Symmachiella macrocystis: one gene and its partner. The protein of the gene in region 1 interacts with the protein of each later gene in a pairwise test. Links are inferred from orthologs where the notes say so. Each region holds a gene or a part of one and is shown on either strand. Other genes may lie near its edges.

Region 1 (10,947 bases):
TTCATTTAGAGTACTGGATAGGGCGAACGGAGCCGACGGAACAGCTAGGGAACGCCAACCCGTCGGGTTTTGAGAGGAGGGGTAAAGTACCGCAATAGGTGAGGTTTGCGGCGGCCGGACTATAGATATCTGACTGAATCAACTCTAGTTCAACTTACCGTTTTAAAACTCAACCTGCGCCCGCCCTCCGATAACTTCGGCATTGCTCGGGCCATATTCGGGGTCGAACAAATGTGTTGGAATGATATTGAGTGTAAACCGCCCGCTTTCGCTGACGTACCAGTTGACCCCCAAGATGAAGTTCCACATATCTCCCCCCTGTATATTCTTGTCATCCAAATCGATGTAGGACCAACCAGCTGTCAGTTCCAAAGCTCCGAGACCGCCATTGATATCGAAGTTCTGCTCCGGAACGATGCTCCGCAAAATCCCATGACGCCGATTGTAACCAAACGACTCCCCCGTGAGGACGTATCCCACCGAGGCGTACGCGCCCGAAAATGCCAACGTCGGGCCGCCGATTTGATCGACAACTGCGAATGTCGCCTCGGACTGCAGCGACAGGGAACCGAAATTGCCGGCTAGCTCGGCGTTGAATATGTGAAAGGCTCGTGCCGGGATCTTTCCGGTATCAACGAATGTCGGCACCATAGTGCTCGCATCGGGATTGCCGGGATCGACGACGAAAAATCCGGGTTGAATGGCGTATCGCACCGTATTGTCGGCTGGAGTGCCAAAGCTATATCCCATGCCCAGATGCAGGAGTCGCGCACCCTCATCTTCATAATACGGTAGTCCCGTGACTCGAGTCGATAACGACGTCCCTAGCGCCTCTCCGGTGGTCACGCCAAACGAATCGGTCGGATAGCCAAATGTGGAAAATGCCCAACTGCCCCGCCGTTCCGCGTAATTGCCAAAGGCACCGATGCCAGTTTGGCGAAACGGGTCAAACGCAAAAGGCAAAGTGCGTTCCAGGAACCGCAGATCTGTCGCCCGAGTCATAGCTTGCATGCCAATCGACTGCTTGAAGTAGCCCATCTGAATGTTCTGCGCGATGGGGGCGTCGTGGAAGGCAAGCATGACGTTGCGAAAACTCGGATGACCCGAGGCGGCAAAATCCAGGTCAATCACATAAGTGCTGGTTTCACGGACATTTCCGTCAACCCGCAAACGGACACGCCGCAGGCCACTCTCGGCAGAAACCCGCCCTACTGACTCAACGTTGAGTTCATCCTGATCGACAATCCCCGTATCCAACTGCAAAAAACCGCTCCAATTCACGGTGGGATACTCGGAGGAATCAAACAGACTCCGCGGTTGCCCAAGACGATCTCGAAATCCCGGAGGAAGATTCGGCAAATCAGGATCCTCTCCCAAACTCGGTTGGGGCAGGGCTGCGCCGTCAGCCTCGTCTTGAAACCTCGAAAATCTGGAGGATGTCCAATTCGAGATCGTTACAACGCCCGTCGACTCCTCTGCAGGAATCAATGCCTCCGCGAATTCCACGGTTTCTGACTCCGCAGCTTCTGATTCCGGGGCGATTCCCGCGTGGTCGCGCCGCAGCGTAGCGAGTTCCGCCTCTAACTTTTGAATCCGCTGTTCAAACCCGTCCGCTTCGTTGCTCTCATCCACCCCGGCTGATTGTCCGAATCCAGTGGCGCCGGCGCATGCGACGATCACCACGGACAGTAAACACCGCCGTATGCGCAACAGTTCAGGATTCGTGGCGCAAGACATAATAGTCGCGTCACTGGCAGAAAGAAAAAGGGAGGGTTTTGAGAGAGAGGCATGCGCGGAATTCTGAACAGAATCTTCGCACGGCGGAATTATACCGGCAGGCGGCATCGGCCACTATGCCAAAATCCAGCACCGAGGACGTGGTGGTTAGGTGGATTGACTAGGCCAAAAAGCTCTACCGCTGAGCCGTTTTAAGATCAACGACTCAGCGGCTTCGCCATGCTTGGCTACGGGGTTTTCGGATCAACGCCAAGGTCTATCGTCGTCCATTTTAGCGGCTACGCCTGTTGTGCTTTTTGTGAAGATCGTTTCCCCATAGCCCATCAGCCAATTCAGCAAACGCGTCATCGTGTCGACCATGTCCTGCTCCGTGCATGAAGGCAAAGGATTTTCCCGCCTTGTGCGAACGGCCAGGCATCTCTCTTTCCTGATGCCCATGATGGCCGTGACCTGATTTTCCGTGATGGTGACCATGCTGATGGTGGCCGTGGTTGTGGTGATGCATGCCACCGGCAAAATGTCCGGGGTGATGCCGGCCGTTTTTGACAACCATTTCTTGCAAGCCGACATTTCCTTGATCATCAATGACTTTCAATCCGACCACCAAGCGACCTCGCGAATCCAAGTCCCGCATCGAGACTGCCGTTTGCATGCCGATCGCGTCGTCATACTGGCCGTCGTTGTCGAGGTCCCACAGATAGGTCAACGATTCGGTCGATTGTTCGAGGTCAAAACTACCACTGGCGTCCAACTGAATTTCGCCATTACGTCGCGACCCCACAAAATCGACTTCCAATGCCGCCACCGGCGCGTAATTTGTCGTCAACCGGAAAACGTCCTCGCGGATATTTTCGATCCCGGTGTTCCGCAAAATGATGTCGGATAGGCTCGTCGACTCCAATTCTTCCAATTCGCTGCCTTCGAAGACATTCTGATACCAGAAACGGTCTCCGTCGCGAATCCGCTCGAATTGGTCGGCGATCACCGTGTGGATCAACAGCCCTACGCTCGCGCCGGCCACATGGTCCTCCGCTAAGCCGCCAACCCAGACGTCGATATTGTCGACATCGCCATAGACCTCTTCCAACTTGGCCTGCAATTCCGGGTCGGAGGTAATCTGTGAAAAGCTGGTCACCGCCTCCAATCCCAAATCAACACGAACCTGGTTGTAATCCGCCAAACCGTGATCGCGTCCGCGCTGAATATTCAACGACACCAAGTCAAAGCCGCCGGAGCCAGGAGGGCCGAACAAAAAATTGCGTACGTCGTCAATGACCTGGGTATCGATCTCCTGCGCCTCCTGCCGCGCCAATCCGGCCAACAGAGAATCAATGCCATTCTCCATCAATTCGCCCGGGGCAAAAAACGCGTCACGTAGGGAAAGATTCCCGGCGTCAATCACTGCGCCACTATTGTCGACCCGCAACAACTCGGGCGACAACATACTGTGCCCATACCGATAAGCCGCCGTCGAAAACAAGTTGCTAATGCCCGGGTTCACGGTCGAGTCGTACCCTTGATACTCAGCAATCGCATCTTCGCCCAACAGCGCGGGAAGGTATTCGTTAAACGTAATCGCCTGCAATTCGGCAACCACATAGGCCCGGGCCTGCTGATAGATTTCCTCATCGGACAGGTTCGGATTGTTAGCGGCGATTTCGTCAGCGATGCGATTATGTTCTCTAACGAACAACGTATGCATCGAAGAGAGCGCCGCGTTTTCATTGGCCCGCACATCACCGGCAAGGAACAAATCGGCACTCGTCCCGCCGGCATTGGCCAAACCGGATTCATTAAACGGCAACAGGTCGCCTTCACTGGTCTTCAACCGGCCACCGGAAAACGTTCGCAGAGCCGCTGCACGCACGTCATCGGAACCATAAATCACAGACCCATCAATGAAAGCGGTAATCTCATTGAGCTGTTGTCTCACATTACTCACCGAATCTCCCGTTGCGGCGTCGTACAAGGAGCGATTGAAATCGATGACCTGTGTCCCTGTTGAAAAGGGATCAAAGAATTCATCTCCCGTGGGAACTTCGATCGGCAACGACTCGTGGGGTTCACCGTTCTCCGTCAGATCGATATCGTGGTCAATAAACTGCCCCCACAGCCAGACAAAGTCGGACAGTTGCCGGTCATTGATGATATCCGCGTCCTGGTCCACGATCGCATTACTAACCTCCCGCGCACTGGGCCGATCCGCCCCCGCGGGTTCCGAAATCCCGTCTGCATATTCAACAGTACTGATCCGCAACAACTGTTCGTAGGTACTGCCCCATTCGGGATTGTCGAGGTTATTGCCGGTCCCATCGATCTCCGCGATGCTGGCGGACATCACGACGCGCTCTTCGAGCGACTCCAATGACAAGGGGCGTCGCATTTTGTTGACTTTACCAGCGTGGGCTGAACGGGTCTTGGTGTGGATCTTGGAACGCATGGATGACTCCATTTGTGGGGAAAGGTCTAGAGATGGGGAGTGAGACAAGACTATGAGGCGTCGTTCAAAAATGGGTACGACAGGCTTGTCGCGTTGCTCCTTTCGAGTGGCTATGACACCAACCGGAAAGAAAAAGGGACGTGCTAGATATGCCCGGCAATGAACTGCCAAGCAGTGTAGTGTTTACGTTTCGACACGACGGCAACCGCCATTTCAACAACAATTTTCCGTACTTATATGCTCAGCAAACATCCGGAGACATGACAGTTCAATTCGATGTTCTTCTTTCATTCTAATTGGCTCACTGAGGGACGCGATAGATAAAAAAACGTGTTCATGAAAAGTCATTTCCGGATACATGCCAAGCACGCCGCAATCGTTTGTGGTCTCGTGTCGTTGAACATGCCTCTGTTAAATACAACGTAAACACGACGAGGGTATTCACTAACCCCGACGCATTTTTCCCATCCGCCTTTTATCGTTTATTGACCTGCAGCACCCTTTTTCACCTGCGCCAACTGCGCGATGTCGGCATCCGTCAACGCGCGGCCATACAGGCGGACCTCGGCAAGCTTGCCGTCGAAATGATCCTGTGGGCCAAAGCCAATCGTCAGCGGCTCGGTGGTGGAGATGTCATAGTCTGAGACTGCAAACTGCGACGAGCGGGCCACGAGTTTTCCATTGACGTAAAGCCGTAAACAATCGCGTCCCCGTACCGCTGCCAGATGCACCCAACCCGCAGGCAGCGCGTGTCCATATGTCGCGCTCTTGCCCGCTTCCAACGAATAGACATGTCCCGAAGGCAAGGTCCCGCAATACAACCGGCCCTCATGCACAGCCATCGACCACGCGCGGCGATATTTCACATCCGGCGTGGTATCGAGTTGCCCAGTCCGCGACCAATTGCTGCCGCCGTCGTAGCGATAGACTTCAGCCAAAGGCAGCGTGCCTGCAAAGAACCCACCGTTGTAGACCGCCATCCCCATGACTTCTTTTTCATCGCCCAGTCGACCGACATTGATCCAATCCTGCCCGCCGCCATAACGAAAGACTTCACCGTTGGGCCATGTCGAGGAGTACAAGTCGCCCCGGTAAATCGCAAATCCGTACGACTGGGTGATTCCCTCGGGTTTCCCCACGTCAGTGAACTTTCCCTGCCCGTCGTAGCGTTCAATGCCTCCGCCATCCAGCGATGCGAAATACATCGATCCGTTGTGAACCACCGGAAAGGTCACGCGGTGTCCCGGTTCTCCCAGAAATTTCCAACTCTCGCCCCCTTCGTAACGATACAACCCCCGGCCGGGATGCTTGGAGGGTCCGGCATACAACGCGCCCTGATAGACGACCAAGCCGCCGGTTGTAAACGATTCGCCGGTCTTTGGATTCTGCAATTTGCCGCAATCAATCCACTGCCCCGGAGCTTCGTAGCGATACACTTTGCCCCCTGGCGTTTCGTTCGGCGATTCGGGAAGCGCCGACCCAGCGGCGAGATAACGACCGGTTCCCGCATACAGATGCCCATCAAAGACCGCAAGCGTCTGCACCGCATTGCTACTGTCGGGACTTCCGCAATCGGCCCACTGCTGCCCTCCTTCGTAACGATAAACATGCCCCGCCTGATCCGCTCCGTGCTCAAAGGTCCCGGCGTATAACTCCCCTTTGTACACACACAACGCGCAGACGTACAAATTGTCTCCGGGACGTCCACAGTCGGTCCACTCCGGATCGATTTTGTCCGCATCAATTCCAAAATAGAGATGCCGATGATTGGACTGCGTGGATGTCACACCCGATAAGTTGAGGATTCCCAAGTTGAATCCCGTGCGACTCTTCGCGTCGTATTTAGCAACAAGGTCGCCCAGCACGTCGTCCAACTTCTCTTGGGTATTCGCCCACAGGGAAATGGAAAACTCACCCGTCCCCAAATGCAGGGCCGGGTTGTCCTCGACTTCAATGACACTGGTACGGCCATCAAATCCGCCCGCGGTATTCGCCTGACCGCGGGGCCCCGCGACTTTCAAATCAATATCGCGGGCCTTCGATTTGAGTTTGCTGGACGAATGGTCGCGCGTGTCGCCGGCCAATGGCCAATCGCCAATCAGTTTGTCATCGCCTCGAGCGTCGACTCCGGCGCCGCACACAAACAAGAGCACCAACGCGTTCGTTAAAAAACGATTCATCAGACGTTCCTCGAAACCAAGGGGGGGGAAGGCAATGGATGAGCGAAACTGGAATCGCTCAAAAAGGCCGCTGCATTGGCAAACAATGCAGTCCCATGATTACGACTTGGTCGCGAAACGTCAAAAGTACAGCGTGATTGACGACAGCACTGACAGCTTAGACGAAAAAACCGGCCGCTTCGAAGCAGGCTTCGGCTGTTTGCTTGCAGCGGACGACCAGCAATTGCTTCTCACCGCAAGGCAGCCACAATTTCAACACCTCGCCCGGGTAGAACTGGTCGGTGTGCAACAGAGCAATGCCGGTGCGGGACAGGTCCTTCGTTAGCACCACAGAGCGGCCAATGTCGCGGGGCAGGGCGGGGAGCGTCTGCTCACTACTCAATAGCGCAGAGGCGGGATAGAAAAACCGGGGGAATCGGCGCAGATCGTTTGCGACCGGCATCATGGGCCCTCGTTTATTTAAGAAGGCGCGTAATGGCGGCGGAAGTTCTAACTGTCTGGGAATTGCATTTAGCAATTCTGGGACATGATTGACGTCCAACATTTGACCATCCCCGAATCTAGACCACGGCCCGACTCTCTTTCGAGATACGCCAGGACTTCCGTGATATGTTGCCCTCGATGATACGGCCGGTCGCTGGTGAGCGCATCGAAAATATCAACGATGGCGCATAACTGCCCCCAAGGGTGAATCTCATCACCTTTCACCCCAACCGGATAACCTTTTCCATCCATTCGTTCGTGGTGCTGATACACCATCATCAATTGGCCCCACGACAATTTCTCCCGGCGACAAAGCCGGGCAAATCCGACCGTAGGGTGACTTTGAATCAGTTCGCGCTCTTCGTCGCTGAGTCTGTCTGGTTTGGTCAAGAGTTCATAAGGTATGCCGATCTTGCCCACATCGTGCAACAAAGCCCCCGTCGCGATTTCTTCCAGCTGCTCCTCAGCGACGATCCCTATGCCCTTGGCCAACATGACGCTGTAACTGCACACATTGGCCGAATGCGTGAAGGTATGGAAATCGTGTTTGATCATGGAGAACACATCGTGAGCCACCAAGTCGGCCCGATTCATCAGATTGACCGTATGCCGCCCCATATCGCGCGACGCCTCAACGGTTTCCGACACATCTCCACGCTCAAAAGTCTCCTGCAGACAATCCTGTGTGACCTGATTGAGAATTTGAAAACGTTGCGTGGCTGGAAGGCTCTCGTTTTCGATAAAAGTTGATAGGTTTTCCCGCAAATAACTCTGGTAGACCTGTTGTTCCCCGGTACGGATGTACAACCGCTTAACGCCCCGTACACGAAGCTTCTTCAAATCCTCCTCGGTCAGCGGAAAATCGCGGCCGCGAAACAGCCGGTACTGGCCCTCTGTGCCATGCTCTTCATAGAGATCGAGTTGATAGCAACTGGACGGATCCAAAGTAGCAATCGGAATCGAGACGTATCGCCGCTCGGGCTTCGGCGGTTTTACAGAAGTGAGGCAAACAGCGCTCGTCACGACTCTTCTCTCAATCCTAAGAACAAGTGATGACTCGGATGCATCGACCGCATCCAGACTGAAGTCTCACTTCGCAGTAGGGCAAAATCCAATCATCAACGTTGGTTTAGACTCGCACGCAAATGATGGTGGTCGTTTTAAAAAGACCGTAGATAACCCTGAAAATGAAGGTGGAAACTGAGCGATGTTCCAATCAAAACATAGCTCACATTCGCGGAAAAGCATTTCCAGACGATTCAAGCCCCGTCAGCACAATCCGCACAGGCATTACTACCGGCGGACGACCGTGCACTGACGTGAGGGAATGAACGCAATTCTGTGGCTTAGCGCATGAAAAAAGCCGACGGCGACAGCCGGCGACTCAGGGAAATTCACTATAGGCGACTTTGGAAAATCAGTCCATTTTGCCGATAACCAAGCACGCGTTATGCCCACCAAAGCCAAAACTGTTAGATAAAACAGCCCTCACCTTTGTTGGCCGTGCCTCATTGGGCACATAGTCCAGATCGCACTCTGGATCGGGATTGTCGAGATTGATTGTCGGCGGCACTGTCTGATGATGAAGCGCCAACGCTCCGACCACAAACTCAACCCCTCCCGAAGCACCCAGCAGATGCCCCAATTGGCTCTTCGTGCTTGAGACGCAGAGTTTTTTGGAGTGCGAGTTGAACACCGACTTGATCGCTGTCGTTTCGGCCACGTCACCCAAAGGGGTACTTGTGCCGTGAGCGTTGATGTAGTCGATCTGATCAAGTTCCAGATGGGCGTCCCGCAGCGCGCCGCTCATCGCTCGAGAGGCACCTGCGCCCTCAGGGTCGGGGGCCGTCATGTGCGACGCATCGGCACTCATGCCGTAGCCCAAGACTTCGCCGTAAATTGTCGCTCCCCGTTTCCGGGCTCGTTCATATTCCTCAAGCACGACAATGCCGGCTCCTTCGGAAAGCACGAAGCCGTCGCGGTCCTTGTCGAATGGACGACTGGCCGTCTGAGGATTCTCATTCCGCCGAGACAGGGCATTCATCCGCGCGAAACCAGAAAGACCCATCGGCGTGATGGCTGATTCACTTCCACCGGTCACCATGATATCGGCTCGGTCGTCTTGAATCAGCTTAAAGGCATCGCCAATGGCGTTCGTCGCTGAAGCACAAGCCGTCGCGATCGCACTATTGGGACCACGCAAGCCAAAACGGACGGAGATATTTCCGCTCGCCGCGTTGACAATCAACTTGGGGATCATGAACGGAGACACGCGATCAGGACCGCGATAAAACAGCTTCACATGCTGCTGTTCAATCTCTTGCAACCCACCGATACCGCTTCCGATCAACACTCCATGACGATACGGATCGCCATCATTCAGGTCGATCCCCGATGTCTCGAGCGCCTTGTGAGCTCCGACGAGCGCAAACTGCGCAAAGCGGTCAATCCGTTTGACATCTCGACTGGAGATGGTCTCAGACGGATCGAATTCGGCAATCTCTCCGCCGAAACGCACTTTGAAATTGGAAACGTCAAATCGCCGTAAGGGGCCTACGCCGCTTTTTCCGGCGCAGATATTGTCCCAAAACTCTGGGATATCATTTCCCAGAGCCGTAACGACTGACATTCCCGTAACGACAACACGCCTGCGCATCGGCTACTTGTGCTCCTCAATGTAGTCGATCGCATCGCCCACAGTGCGGATCTTCTCGTAGTCTTCATCCGGAATTGTTACATCGAATTCTTCTTCGAATTCCATGACCAATTCTACGATGTCCAACGAGTCCGCTTTCAAGTCCTCGATAAACGCGCTCTCACGGGCAACTTCCTCACGGGGAGTCCCCAAGTGCTCGCTGACAATTTCAAACACCTTTTCTTCGACTGACACGCAAAACTCCTCTAAGAAAAAAACCGGATTGATTTCGATGTTCGAATCCGGCTGCGGATTCTCGAATCGCCTGGCGCACGCTGGACGCAAAATGTGCGTCGCAAATACATACGTGCGAAGATATACCGCGCTCGTACTTTCTTGTAAACCGTAAACAAATCTTCGCCATGACCGAACCGTCTGGTCGGTCAGGACTTGCCGTATCACACGGCCAATTTCTTTTCTGAAATCACGAGCCGCGCCGCCGTTTCCAGCCTCAGGAATCATTGACTGTCTCGCAGGGAACCTTCCGCGCGATCCGTTTCAACAAACCACGCAGGACTTTCCCCGGCCCAACTTCGTAAAACTGGTCAACACCGTCTTGCAGTAGACCACGAATCGAATCTTCCCACAAGACCGGGCTGATCACTTGTCGAACCAATAAATCAACTATTTCGCCGCTTTCATGCGCTGCCGCGTCGACGTTGGAGACCACGGGAATGCGCGGCGTGGAGATGGTCACTCCCGCTAAAGCCTCCGCTAGCAACGTATCGGCGGGCTTCATTAAATCGGTATGGAATGCGCCCGCCACTGCCAACGCTGCCGGTTTGCCCCCGGCGGCTTCGGCAAGTTCAGCAATCCGCTCACAGGCCGCTTGCTCGCCCGACACAACGATATTTCCCGGACACAAATAATTGGCGATCTGGATCGATCCGGCCGACGAAGCCTCTTGAACTAATTCCTCGACTTGCTCGCGCTGCAGCAACAACAAGCTCACCATTCCCGAGGGGGTCGCTTCGGCGGCAGCCTGCATGGCTTGGCCGCGACGTTGGACCACTTTCAGCCCATCCTCAAAGGACATGGCGCCGGCAAAAACCAACGCGGTGTATTCTCCCAAACTCAATCCGGCGGTCACCGCACAATCATCAACGACTTCAGGCGACTCCGCACGGAGCATTTCCATAGCGGCCAAACTGGTGACGAAAATCGCAGGTTGGCTGATGTCCGTGGCGTTCAACTTCTCTTGCGGACCTTCGAAACAAAGTTGCGCCAAATCAAATCCCAGAATTTCGCCCGCCTGCTCGTAGAGTGCGCGTGCGGCGGGATATTTTTCCGAAATCGTTTTCCCCATACCGACGTGCTGAGCGCCTTGGCCGGGAAATAAAAATGCAGTTTTGCTCACAGATTCATCCCTGTTGTGATCTGACTGAAATGAAAAGGCCCAGACTGCACGAGCA
Region 2 (11,102 bases), on another replicon or contig:
GAATCAACCCGAAGATCCGCTCCATTTTGAGCTGGTTATAAATGTCTTCGGGAAAAACATATTCATTGAGCGGGTTGCGAGCGGACCCGTGCACAAACTTAAAGTCGCCCTCGTTGTGCATGCGTGGCAATTCTCCCAGGAACTCCCAACGGCGTTCGTTGCCGGCCGAATCACCCGATTCCAAGACCGAGCGTGTCCAAAAGATCGCCCGCTCGGCACCGGCGTTAAACCCCTCAGGATCAAACAGTGCCCCTTGATCGTGGTTTCCCAGCAAGCACATCTTGCACGATTTCATCACCAAATCGACGCATTCACGCGGATTGGGGCCGTAACCGACCACATCACCCAGGCAATAGATTTCGTCGATTCCCAAACCTTTGATGTCCGCGAGTACGGCCTCGAGGGCTTCCAGGTTTCCATGAATGTCGCTGATGATGGCTTTCAAATTCAGTTACACCGTCGCAAAAAATGGATGTACGGGGAGACGTCTCGAACCTTAGGCCCGGATCAGGATCGCTGCAAGTCACCTGGGATGCGGCTAAGTCGCAAAGCCTACAAAATAACATGGTCTGACGAGAATGAAACTCAAAGCGCCCCAGCAATTCAATCGAACCCACCGCAGGGTGTTTACCAAGCCTACTCTACCCGGTTTCCGAGTATCAAGGCTGCAAAATATCAACTTCGCGAATCAACACCTGCGCACGGCGACCGAAATTCCTGCCTCGGAAAGCCATCTGCGCTCAGCCGACACCCTGCTCGATTCGATTCCAATAAAACAAGAATCCAATAAAACAGGGTGTAAACCGCAATTCTAGCGATGTCGAAGTCGGAAGAGTAGGGAAAAACTGCATTCCCTGTGAGACAATGCTCCTCCCACGGTGTGTAAATTGCCCCCACGTTGCTTCTCAGTGAACGTTATACCGTAACAATCAAATTGTCGCGGTGAACAATTTCTACATATGGAAGTGATTCGTACAACTGGGCGATTTCTTCGCTCCTTTTGCCTGCCAATCGGCGAATCTCCGCTGTGCTGTAGTTCGTCAAGCCGCGAGCGAATTCGTTTCCCTTCGCATCAATCAACGCAACCACGTCCCCTTTTTCCACCTGTCCCTCGACTCCGACGATTCCGATGGCCAACAACGAACGGCCATCCCGCTCAACGGCTGTCCGCGCTCCAGCATCCAGAATCAGCTTTCCCTTGGGGGGCTTGGAATATCCAATCCACCGTTTCCAAGCCGGAACGGACGCTCCCTGCGCTAGGAACAACGTCCCGGTTTCCTCGCCCGCTAAGACTTTCATCAGTGTGCCCGACTGCGTCCCGTTCGCCACAATGACGTTCTCTCCCACGGCTGTCGCCATCTTAACCGCGCTGAGTTTGGTGCGCATTCCGCCGGTCCCGCGTTTGCTGCGGTCGGCGGTCGCCAATTGCAGCAGTTTGTCATCCCATTCTTTGACCAACGGAATCGTCTTTGATTTCGGATCATCCGGAGGACCATCCATGAGACCGTCCACGGTCGACAAGATGACAAGCAACGGCGAATGCATCAGATTTGTGACCAATGCGGCCAATCGATCGTTGTCACCAAAAGCGATTTCGTCGACGCTCACGGTATCGTTCTCGTTGACGATGGGGACCGCGCCGTTTTCGAATAACGTCAAAATCGTATTGCGGACATTGAGATATCGTGAGCGGTTATCGAAATCGTCTGCATTGAGCAGCAGTTGGGCCGCATGACAGCCATGTTTTTTCAGACAATCGTCATAATGCCGGATCAAGTGGGCTTGTCCGACGGCAGCAGCAGCCTGCAGATGCGGCAAATTGCGGGGCCGCTGTCGCAAACCGAGCAAGCCCATGCCGGCGCCGACCGCACCGCTGGAGACCAAGACAACCCGCCGACCGGTTTCACGAACGCGCTGGATTTCTTCGCTCAAAGCACTCAGTCGCTCGAGATTGAGCGTATCGTCCTCGCGGGACAGGACGCTCGTCCCGACTTTGACGACCAACGTGCGGGCGGTTTCAATCACCTCGCGGCGAACCAAATTGACCATGTCGCGGTTTCCATCCAATGTAATTTAGGAAACCTCGAATTTACCGCATGGCTCGGTTTACGGCAACTTGATCGACTTTGCGGTCATTTCCACCGCCTGTGCCGAGAAATCATTCGTTTGTTGGTTGGTTCATGGCGGCTGGTTGAGTATGATGCCAAAGTATTAAGGAAGCATAAAGACGCACTTGCTTTCCTCGCCCCACCCTCGCATCCCTAAGTGAATGCCGAATCACCGATGGCCGAGTTGAATCACGAGTGCGGCGTTGCCGCGGTTTACCACCTTCCCGACCGTGGCGTTAGCCCGCTCGCCCCGCCTCAAGGTGTGGAACATACATCCAATTTGATTCCGCGGTTGCTGCTCGACATCCAAAATCGCGGCCAATTGGCGGCGGGGATGACGACCTTCAATCCGCACCGCAATCAACTCATCGATACCCACAAAGACGTGGGCACGGTGACCGAAGTCTTCCACTTAAACCATCAGGATAGCTACCGATCCCTGATGCGGAAGTACGCTGGACGGGCTGCGATTGGACACGTCCGCTATGCCACGTGTGGCAAGGATGACAAAAGTTACGCGCAGCCCTTCGAACGGCATCACATCGAAAAGCCAAAATGGTTTAGCTTTGCTTTCAACGGACAGTTGGCAAACTATCCGCGCTTGCGGGATGAAATCCTCTCGGAGAACGATTTCCACCTCGCTCGCGAAACTGACACCGAAGTCTTGATGCACATGATTTGTCATCAACTCTCGGGAGATCGCCGGCCAGAAATGATCGAGATGCTGACGGAGCTGAGTCTGCATTTCGACGGCGCTTATAACATCGTCTACCTCAACGCACTGGGCAACATGTTTGTCGCCCGCGACCCCTTAGGGATTCGCCCGCTGTGTTATGCGAAAGAAGGCCCGCTATTTGCCGCTGCCAGCGAATCGGTCGCATTGGCCAATCTAGGATTTCGCGAATCGAGCATTAAAAGCCTACACCCGGGCGAAGCGGTCATCATTCGCGATGGCGAGTTTTCGATTCAACAATTCACCGCCAGCCCCAATCGGGCCCACTGTTTCTTCGAATGGATTTATTTCGCCAATGTCGCCAGTACGCTGGATGACCAAAGTGTCTACCTCACTCGCAAACGGCTGGGCGAGGAATTGGCCGCGGTGGAAACTCTCGAGATCGACGATGACACGATCGTCGTGCCGGTTCCCGACACAGCCAAAGCGGCAGCCGATAGTTTGGCCTTTCAATTGAAAGTCCCCTGTCTGGAAGGCCTGATTCGCAATCGCTACGTCGGTCGGACATTCATCGAGGGAGCCAACCGCGCCGACAAAGCAAAGACCAAATACACGCCGCTGCCCGAAGTTCTCCGCGGCAAAAAGGTACTGCTCGTCGAAGATACGATCGTCCGTTCGACGACCATGAAGGTTCTGGTCTCCCAACTCAAGGAACGGGGCGGAGCCAGCGAAGTTCACGTGCGGGTGGCTTGCCCGCCAATCATCGCCCCCTGTTTTTACGGAATCGACATGTCGACGATTTCGGAGTTGTTCGCGCCGAAGTTCATGGACAACGGCCCGTTGACGCCGGAAATTGAAGACACGATGGCCGAGACGCTTGGAGCGGACAGCTTAAAGTACCTGCCCATCGAAGCGATTTCCCGCTGCGTCGGCTTTCCCAAAGAATCGTTGTGCCAAGCTTGTATCGACGGAAAATACCCCACTCCCGCCGGCGTGCAACTGTACCAAATCGCGCTGGAAAAACTGGAAATGGGTGAAGAGGAAAACGATGGGCGGGCCTATGACGCCCCTTTATCTGTGACGGCCCGAACCTAGACCTCACCGCGCGCCAGTCGATGTTTCCGCTGCAGCCTGACGATTCCACCGAGGAAGAACCTCCCGAGGAAACCGGCGACACACCGGACGATGACCGCTAATTCATTTCGCCATACTCACTAAAAATAACATGCTCCGCGAACACGAAATCCAAGTCCGCGTCCGGTATAGCGAAACCGACGCCATGGGTTACCTGCATCACGCCAACTATCTCAACTTCTTCGAGATGGGCCGCACGGAATTGCTGCGAGCCTCCGGGGGAAATTATCGCTCCGTTGAGGAGCAAGGTCTGTTCATCGTCGTCGTGAAAATGGAAGTCCGCTATCGCGCCCCGGCGCGCTACGATGACATGCTGACCGTCAAGACCCAGCTCATCCGTTCCTCGCCGGCGAAGTTGATTCACAACTACCAGGTCTTTCGCGATGACGTGTTACTCTGCGAAGCGGAAACGCTGTTGGGGTGCGTCGATGCCGAAGGAAAAATCCAACGCATGCCCGATTTCTTGAGCGAGCAATTGTAAGGCGTTCTATCGATTTGGGGGGCTCACTCGTGATACTTCTGGGAAAAATGCCTTTTCCGCTCACACCTGATACACGCCGGTGCGGAACGGTTCGTCATTGGCATGACGGGTGGCGATTGCCAGTGATTCAATTAGTACGGCTCGCGTGTTGGCCGGTTCGATGATCTCATCCACCCAACCCCGCGCTGCTGCGTAACGGATGTCGGTTTGTTCTTCATAGGAATCGACGATCCGCTGCCGCAAGCGTTCCATTTCATCGGCATCAGGAATTTGTCCTTGCCGTTTCAGGGCGGCAATATTGACTTGCAAAATCGTCGAAGCTGCTTGTCCGGCTCCCATTACGGCGTAATGCGCCGTTGGCCAGGCAAAAATAAATCGCGGGTCAAACGCCTTGCCACACAGTGCATAATTCCCCGCTCCATAACTGCCGCCCAGCACGACGGTCAGCTTGGGGACGCGACTGTTAGAAATGGCGCTGACCAACTTGGCCCCCGCACGGATGATGCCCGCTTGCTCCGAATCGCGGCCCACCATAAACCCATAGACGTCCTGCAAAAACACAATCGGCAACCATGTCTGATTGCAGTCCATCACAAACCGTGCCGCTTTGTCCGCGCTTTCGTGATAAACCACACCGCCGAATTGTAGACCCGACTTGTCTGTTTTTTCCGGATGATGTTGGTTCGAGACGATCCCGACGTTCTGCCCCCCAATGCGCGCATAACCACAAACCATCGTTTTGCCGTACTCGGCTTTGTATTCCTGAAAACTGCCGGCATCGACGATGCAGTCGATCACGTCGCGGATCTCATATTGCCGCTGCGGATCGGGCGTAACGATCTCGGTCAGCTCCGCGGGATCGCGGGCGGGGGGCACCGGGTCTTGCCGAGTGAAATTGTCGCTCACCGCATCGTGTGGGAGCGTCGCCGCTAATGCCCGCAGGCGGGCGAGACAACTTTCGTCGTCCGGTTCACGGAAATCAATCGTGCCGCTGATGGCCGCATGCATCTCCGCGCCGCCTAACTCTTCATGCGAAGCGGTCTGTCCGATAGAACTTTGCACGAGCGCCGGACCAGCCAAATATAATCCCGAGCCTTCGGTCATGACCAATTTGTCGCACAGCACCGGCAAATACCCACCTCCGGCAACACAGTTCCCCATGATGGCGGCCAACTGCGTGACGCCCATGGCGGACAGGACCGCGTTGTTGCGGAAGATGCGGCCGAAGTCGTCTTCGTCGGGAAAAATTTCATCCTGCATCGGCAACAGGACACCGGCGGAGTCGACCAGATAAATTAACGGCAGTCGATTGGTCATCGCGATGCGTTGTGCGCGCAACACTTTTTTTGCCGTCATGGGATAAAAGGCGCCTGCTTTGACGGTGGCGTCGTTGGCGATCACCATAAACGACCGTCCTTCAACGCGCCCTAGTCCGCAAATCACGCTCGCCGCCGGCGCCGGGCCCCACTGTTCATACATACCCCACGCCGCCCAGCGACCGATTTCCAAAAACTCGCTACCGGGATCGATCAGTCCGGCGATTCGCTCTCGAGCCGTCAGGCGGCCTTTTTCGTGTTGCCGCACAATGGCTGCTTCGCCGCCCCCTTGCGCGATCTCCTCGCGCTGCGCGCGATGTTCGCTCAACAATTCCTGCCATGCGTTTGCCGAGGACTCGTCATTCATGGAATTTAGGTTTTTCTATTTAGAACCAGATGCAAAACCCGGTCGCGCTTGTTTCGGCAGCTTACAGATCAGTCTCTCCCGGACGCGGCGGAGCGTTTTGCAACGACCGGTCGCCGGGTCAGCGATGCGAACGTGCTGGTGCGGGTAGCCTGTCCATGGTTCTCGCTGTTAGAATAGTAAATACTATAATCGAAAACGGCGCCTGAAGCGTGTCATACCGTTTGAAATCCCCACTGTAAATCGCGACCGGAAAATCGCGACCGGAGTCGATTGAATGCCCCGCCCGTTGATGTGCTTGCTCTGTCTTGTGATGCTCGGATTGTTTGTCGCACCGGTTGCGGCGGTGGAAGAAGACGAAGAAGATGCGGATTATCTGCCCGGACTGTCCGCCGTTTATTCATCCGGTAAAAAAAACATTCGCCGTATTGACCCGGACATTGAGTTCGCTTGGGGAACCGCTAGCCCCGATCCTCGCTTGCCCGCTGGCCGCTTTCAAGCCAAGTGGCAAGGGCGATTGCTTTTGCAGGAACCGAGCACTTACCGGTTCTTTGCCTACGTCCAAGGTCAAGTTACGATCACGCTCGACGGAAAAGAAGTGCTTTCTGGAAAGCAGCAACAGCCGGGGTGGATCAATGGTCCGCCGTTGGAATTCGACTTCGGTGAGTTTGAACTGGATGTGCAGTACAAAAAAACGGGAAAGGCCGGTCAGCTCAAATTGTTTTGGTCCGCGGACCGCTTCGACCGCGAACCACTGCCGGCACGTTTCCTGTACCGCAATGATGTTGCCGCCGAGCTGAAACAAATTGAACGGGGACAAACGGCTATTGCTGCTAACCGCTGCAATCGCTGCCATCGCCGAAAACAGGAACAACTCAGCAACCCGGCTCCCAGTTTAGCGCATGCTGCCGGCGGGTTGTCGCGTGCTTGGATCATCGATCAATTATCCGGCGCTGCAGCCGACGATCCGCATGCCAACATGCCGCAATTTGGTTTCGACCGCAAACAAGCCGAGACCATCGCCGCATTTTTACTACAAGGCGATCCGGTCGCCACCACGGACCTGCCCGCAGTCAAGGACGAAACCGTCGCCCGCCGGGAAGGCGAAATTCTGCTGCGCTCCGTCGGTTGCCTCGCCTGCCATACCCATGGTGAGTACGGAACGACTTCAGAATTTACCGGTGGGGACCTAAGTCAGATTGGCAAAAAAAGAAGCCGCGATTGGATCTACACCTGGTTGGCCCACCCGGAAAAATTGAATCGAGATCACCGCATGCCGGTGGTCAAATTGTCGAAAGAAGAACGCGCGCAATTGGCGCTCTATTTAACGCCGACTGAGCAATCGGCTGATCCAGGCAAATCACAACAGGACTCGGCGCAAACAATTAAGGCCGGTCGTGCATTGGTTGTCACCGCCCGCTGCGCCAATTGCCACCGCATCCCGGGTGTTGATGAAAACCTCGCCAACATTCCGAGGTTGTCCGCCGCGACAATGAAATCGGCGAAGTCTTGTTTGTCCGCACAACCCGCGGACCAACATTCCCGCCCATTTTATCCGCACGTCGATTCAGCAGACATTGCCGCTTATGTCGCAACGCATAACGAACTGCGGACTCCCGTGGGAGAATTTGAACAGGGACGGCAATTGTTGGTGCAGCGGAATTGCTTGAACTGCCATGAACGCGACCTGGGCAAAGGAATCGTGGCCATTGCCGGAAAGATGTCGCGGGTCGATGAAACCTTGCAGGGACAAAGCGAAGCACTCATTCCGCCGGCGCTGACGGCGGTCGGCGATAAGTTGCAGGACGATGCGTTATCCGAGGCCGTCAGCGGCGAACAAAAGAAACCACGGTTGCCTTGGCTCAAAGTCCGCATGCCGCGATTTCAACATACCGACGCCGAAAAACAAGCCTTGACGAAATTCTTAATCGGTCATGATCGCATTCCAAACATCAGCACCGAGCCGCTGGCCAACATCACTGAGACCGAGCGCAGACAAGCCTTGATTGCCGGACATGAACTCGTCGGCGGCAAAGGATTTAGTTGCGTTGCCTGCCACGCCTTTGGCAAATTCGAACCGCGTAACGTCGCACTGGGCACGCGCGGGTCTGATCTGCTGATGTTGGGCCAGCGCATGCGGCGGGAGTATTTTTTGCGGTGGACACGTTCGCCCCTGCGGATTGTACCGGGTATGGAGATGCCTTCGTTTGACAAACCGGTTCCCAAAATTTTGGCCGGCAATCACGATCGGCAATTGGCGGCGATCTGGGATGGACTCAATGATCCCAACTTCACCGTGCCGACAAATCCCTCGGTGGTCGAACAATATCTGGTCGTCCGCCCAGACGAACCCCCGCGCATTGTTCGTGACGTGTTCACGAATCACAAAGCGGACGGCGGTTATACGCCGCGCTCATTCGCCGTGGGACTACCGAATCGGCACAACGTGCTTTACGACCTCGATACGTTTTCGCTACGCCAATGGTGGCTGGGCGACTTCGCCCGCCAACGCACACAAGGCAAAAGTTGGTTTTGGGACGCGGCCGGTGTGACTATTGCCGTAGGAACACCCAACGCCCCCGACATCGCACTTCACGTCGACGGCACAGCAAGCGATGCGTTGTTGATGCCTACCCGTGCCCAAGGCACGCATGGCCGCTTGGTCAGTTATCATACTGACAGCAACGGTGTGCAGCTTGAATATGTTTTGAATTTCCCCAACGACCGGCAACTGCACGTCACCGAAGACATCCGCCCTGCCGTGGCCCCAGACCAATCTCAACTAACAGGTTGGAAGCGCCGCATTTCCGTGAGTGGTATCCCGGAGGGATTTCAAGCGGTTTTATTGCATCGCACGCCTGAGGTTGCTTTTGGTAATCCCCTGGTCAAAGCCATAGACGAATCGGCCACGCCGTGGGAGTCCGTTTCGGCCGATGGCAAAACTCAAGGCAGCATGATTGACAAAACGGGCGATACGGCCTTGGGGGCGTTCCGCTACCTGTGCGAACTGAAACCGGAGGAACTCGGCAAGAATCCCGCAACGCCTTCGAAGTTCCCCATCGAAAAAATCACCTCGGTGCCGGGCTATGACGGAATACGTTTGCCGTTGTCGCGATCGATTATGCCGACAGCGATCACCTGGACGCCGGACGGAAAGATGGTATTCACCTCGCTAAAAGGGCATGTTTATATCGCCGAGGACACCGATGGCGACGGCATCGAGGATGAATTGCGGCTCTTCGAAGAAGGACTTGCCGCCGCTTACGGCGTGATCGCCGACGGAGCGGATTTGATCGTGGCCCACAAACCAGAATTGCTACGACTGCGCGACACCGACGGCGATGGCCGCGCGGATGTGCGGGAAGTCGTCGCCACCGGTTGGGGATTCAACGACAATTACCACGACTGGACGACCGGCATCGTGCGAGACTCGTCCGGCAATCTGTACGTGGGGTTGGGCAGTGACTACGCTCAAAAAAAAAGGCGCGCCGAACATACACGCTGGCGCGGCAAAGTGTTGCGGATTGATCCGTCGGGCAAAATCGAACCGCTGGGGCATGACCTGCGTTATCCCACCGGATTGGCGATCGACCAAGCCGATCGTATTTATATGTCCGATCAACAAGGAGTGCAGAACACCTTTAATGAGATCAATCACCTCGTGCCGGGACGCGGTTACGGCGTGACCAGTCCGCACCGTGACTCACCCGATTCCCCCCCCATGTGGCCGGCGGTGCAACTCCCGCACCCCTGGACGCGGAGCGTGAACGGCATCTTCTTTTTGAACTCCGAACTTGTCAAAAACCCTCAAGTCTTCGGCCCCTTCGCCGGTCACGGCATTGGCTGTGAATACGACACACGGGCGCTGATTCGCTTTACGACGCAACAAGTCGGTGACGTTCTGCAAGGCGCCGCCTATCGGCTCAGCCGCACGGATATCGAAGACGCAACCGCCAATTTCACCGGCGCGCTCAGCGGTGCCGTCAGCCCCGATGGCGATATCTATATCGGTAGCATTCACGACAGCGGATGGTTGGGCGGACACAATCTCGGCGACATCGTGCGGTTGCGACCCAATGGAAAATTACCACTCGGCATTCGCGAACTCCGCGCGAATCCGCAAGGCTTCACGTTGACCTTCACTGCTCCGGTGAATCGCAAAGCTGCCGCCGATCCGGAAAACTACACCATTTCGGCCTACACACGCATCTGGGAGGGTGGCTACGCAACTCCCGAATCAGGCCGCCACAAAGTGACCGTTACCGGCGCCCAAGTCTCCGAAGATGGACGCGAAGTCGTATTGACTGTCGACGCACTGCAGAAAAAGTTCGTCTACGAAGTCAGCTGCGGCCGCATCGGCCCAGACGCCAACCAACCCCTCTGGCCGGCAATCGGCTACTACACGATGACGGTCGTGCCCCAAAAGTAGGCTGCGTCGCGAAGCACCTTTCTCTTAGCGGAATGAGGCGATTCAGACCGTGCCGCGCGCTGGCGGAAAACATCATTCCCAATACCTAGGCGCACCTACTGTCAAACGTGCTAGCGTGGCTCAGCAGGAGCTTCGCCCTCCCGTTGTGTTGTTTGTAACCTGCCGATATTTTCTGCTGACGGTCGTAACCTTCTTGAACGCTGCGAGCGGCCTTCCTAGAATCCATAGCACGCCCCGCGCTGGCGGCCGCGATATTCCTCCGGGTCATCTACTCCCAACAAGCAGCGATCACTCATGGCAAAAGAACCCCGCGACTTCGGCGAGTTTTTGGAAAAGTTCAAACGGCATCGCGATGTGATGCACGAAGAACTACATAAAGTGATCATCGGCCAGGACGAGGTGATCGAACAGATCTTCGCCGCCATCTTCACCGGCGGGCATTGCCTGCTGGTTGGCGTTCCCGGTTTGGCGAAGACGCTCCTCGTCAGCACGATATCGCAAATTCTCGACGTCCGCTTCAAACGGATTCAATTCACGCCCGACCTGATGCCCTCAGACATCACCGGGACCAACGTGTTGGACGAACAAGAATCGGGC

What was found.
Region 2: the proteins of acpP (region 1) and CA54_RS12405 interact in binary tests that used the Escherichia coli proteins (3 or more experiments, as listed by UniProt). The link is inferred for Symmachiella macrocystis from one-to-one orthologs.

The regions. Positions count from the first base shown.
Region 1 is NZ_SJPP01000002.1:556,803-567,749, forward strand. Bases 8,116-10,947 are described here. They hold acpP (acyl carrier protein), read right to left. Parts: upstream 9,731-10,947; coding sequence 9,500-9,730; downstream 8,116-9,499. Other genes in these bases: fabF (beta-ketoacyl-ACP synthase II), read right to left, coding at 8,258-9,496; fabD (ACP S-malonyltransferase), read right to left, coding at 9,987-10,892. Outside these bases: CA54_RS20205 (porin), read right to left, coding at 1-5; CA54_RS20210 (OprO/OprP family phosphate-selective porin), read right to left, coding at 163-1,737; CA54_RS20215 (peroxidase family protein), read right to left, coding at 2,009-4,177; CA54_RS20220 (LamG domain-containing protein), read right to left, coding at 4,660-6,357; CA54_RS20225 (PilZ domain-containing protein), read right to left, coding at 6,515-6,802; CA54_RS20230 (HD-GYP domain-containing protein), read right to left, coding at 6,868-7,863. UniProt on the Escherichia coli protein: Carrier of the growing fatty acid chain in fatty acid biosynthesis.
Region 2 is NZ_SJPP01000001.1:3,217,699-3,228,800, reverse strand. What follows is about bases 2,715-5,701. They hold CA54_RS12405 (acyl-CoA thioesterase), read left to right. Parts: upstream 2,715-4,006; coding sequence 4,007-4,396; downstream 4,397-5,701. Other genes in these bases: CA54_RS12400 (acyl-CoA carboxylase subunit beta), read right to left, coding at 4,457-5,701; CA54_RS12410 (amidophosphoribosyltransferase), read left to right, coding at 2,715-3,876. In the rest of the region: CA54_RS12420 (metallophosphoesterase family protein), read right to left, coding at 1-445; proB (glutamate 5-kinase), read right to left, coding at 916-2,049; more of CA54_RS12410, read left to right, coding at 2,284-2,714; more of CA54_RS12400, read right to left, coding at 5,702-6,079; CA54_RS12395 (DUF7133 domain-containing protein), read left to right, coding at 6,354-10,505; CA54_RS12390 (AAA family ATPase), read left to right, coding at 10,800-11,102.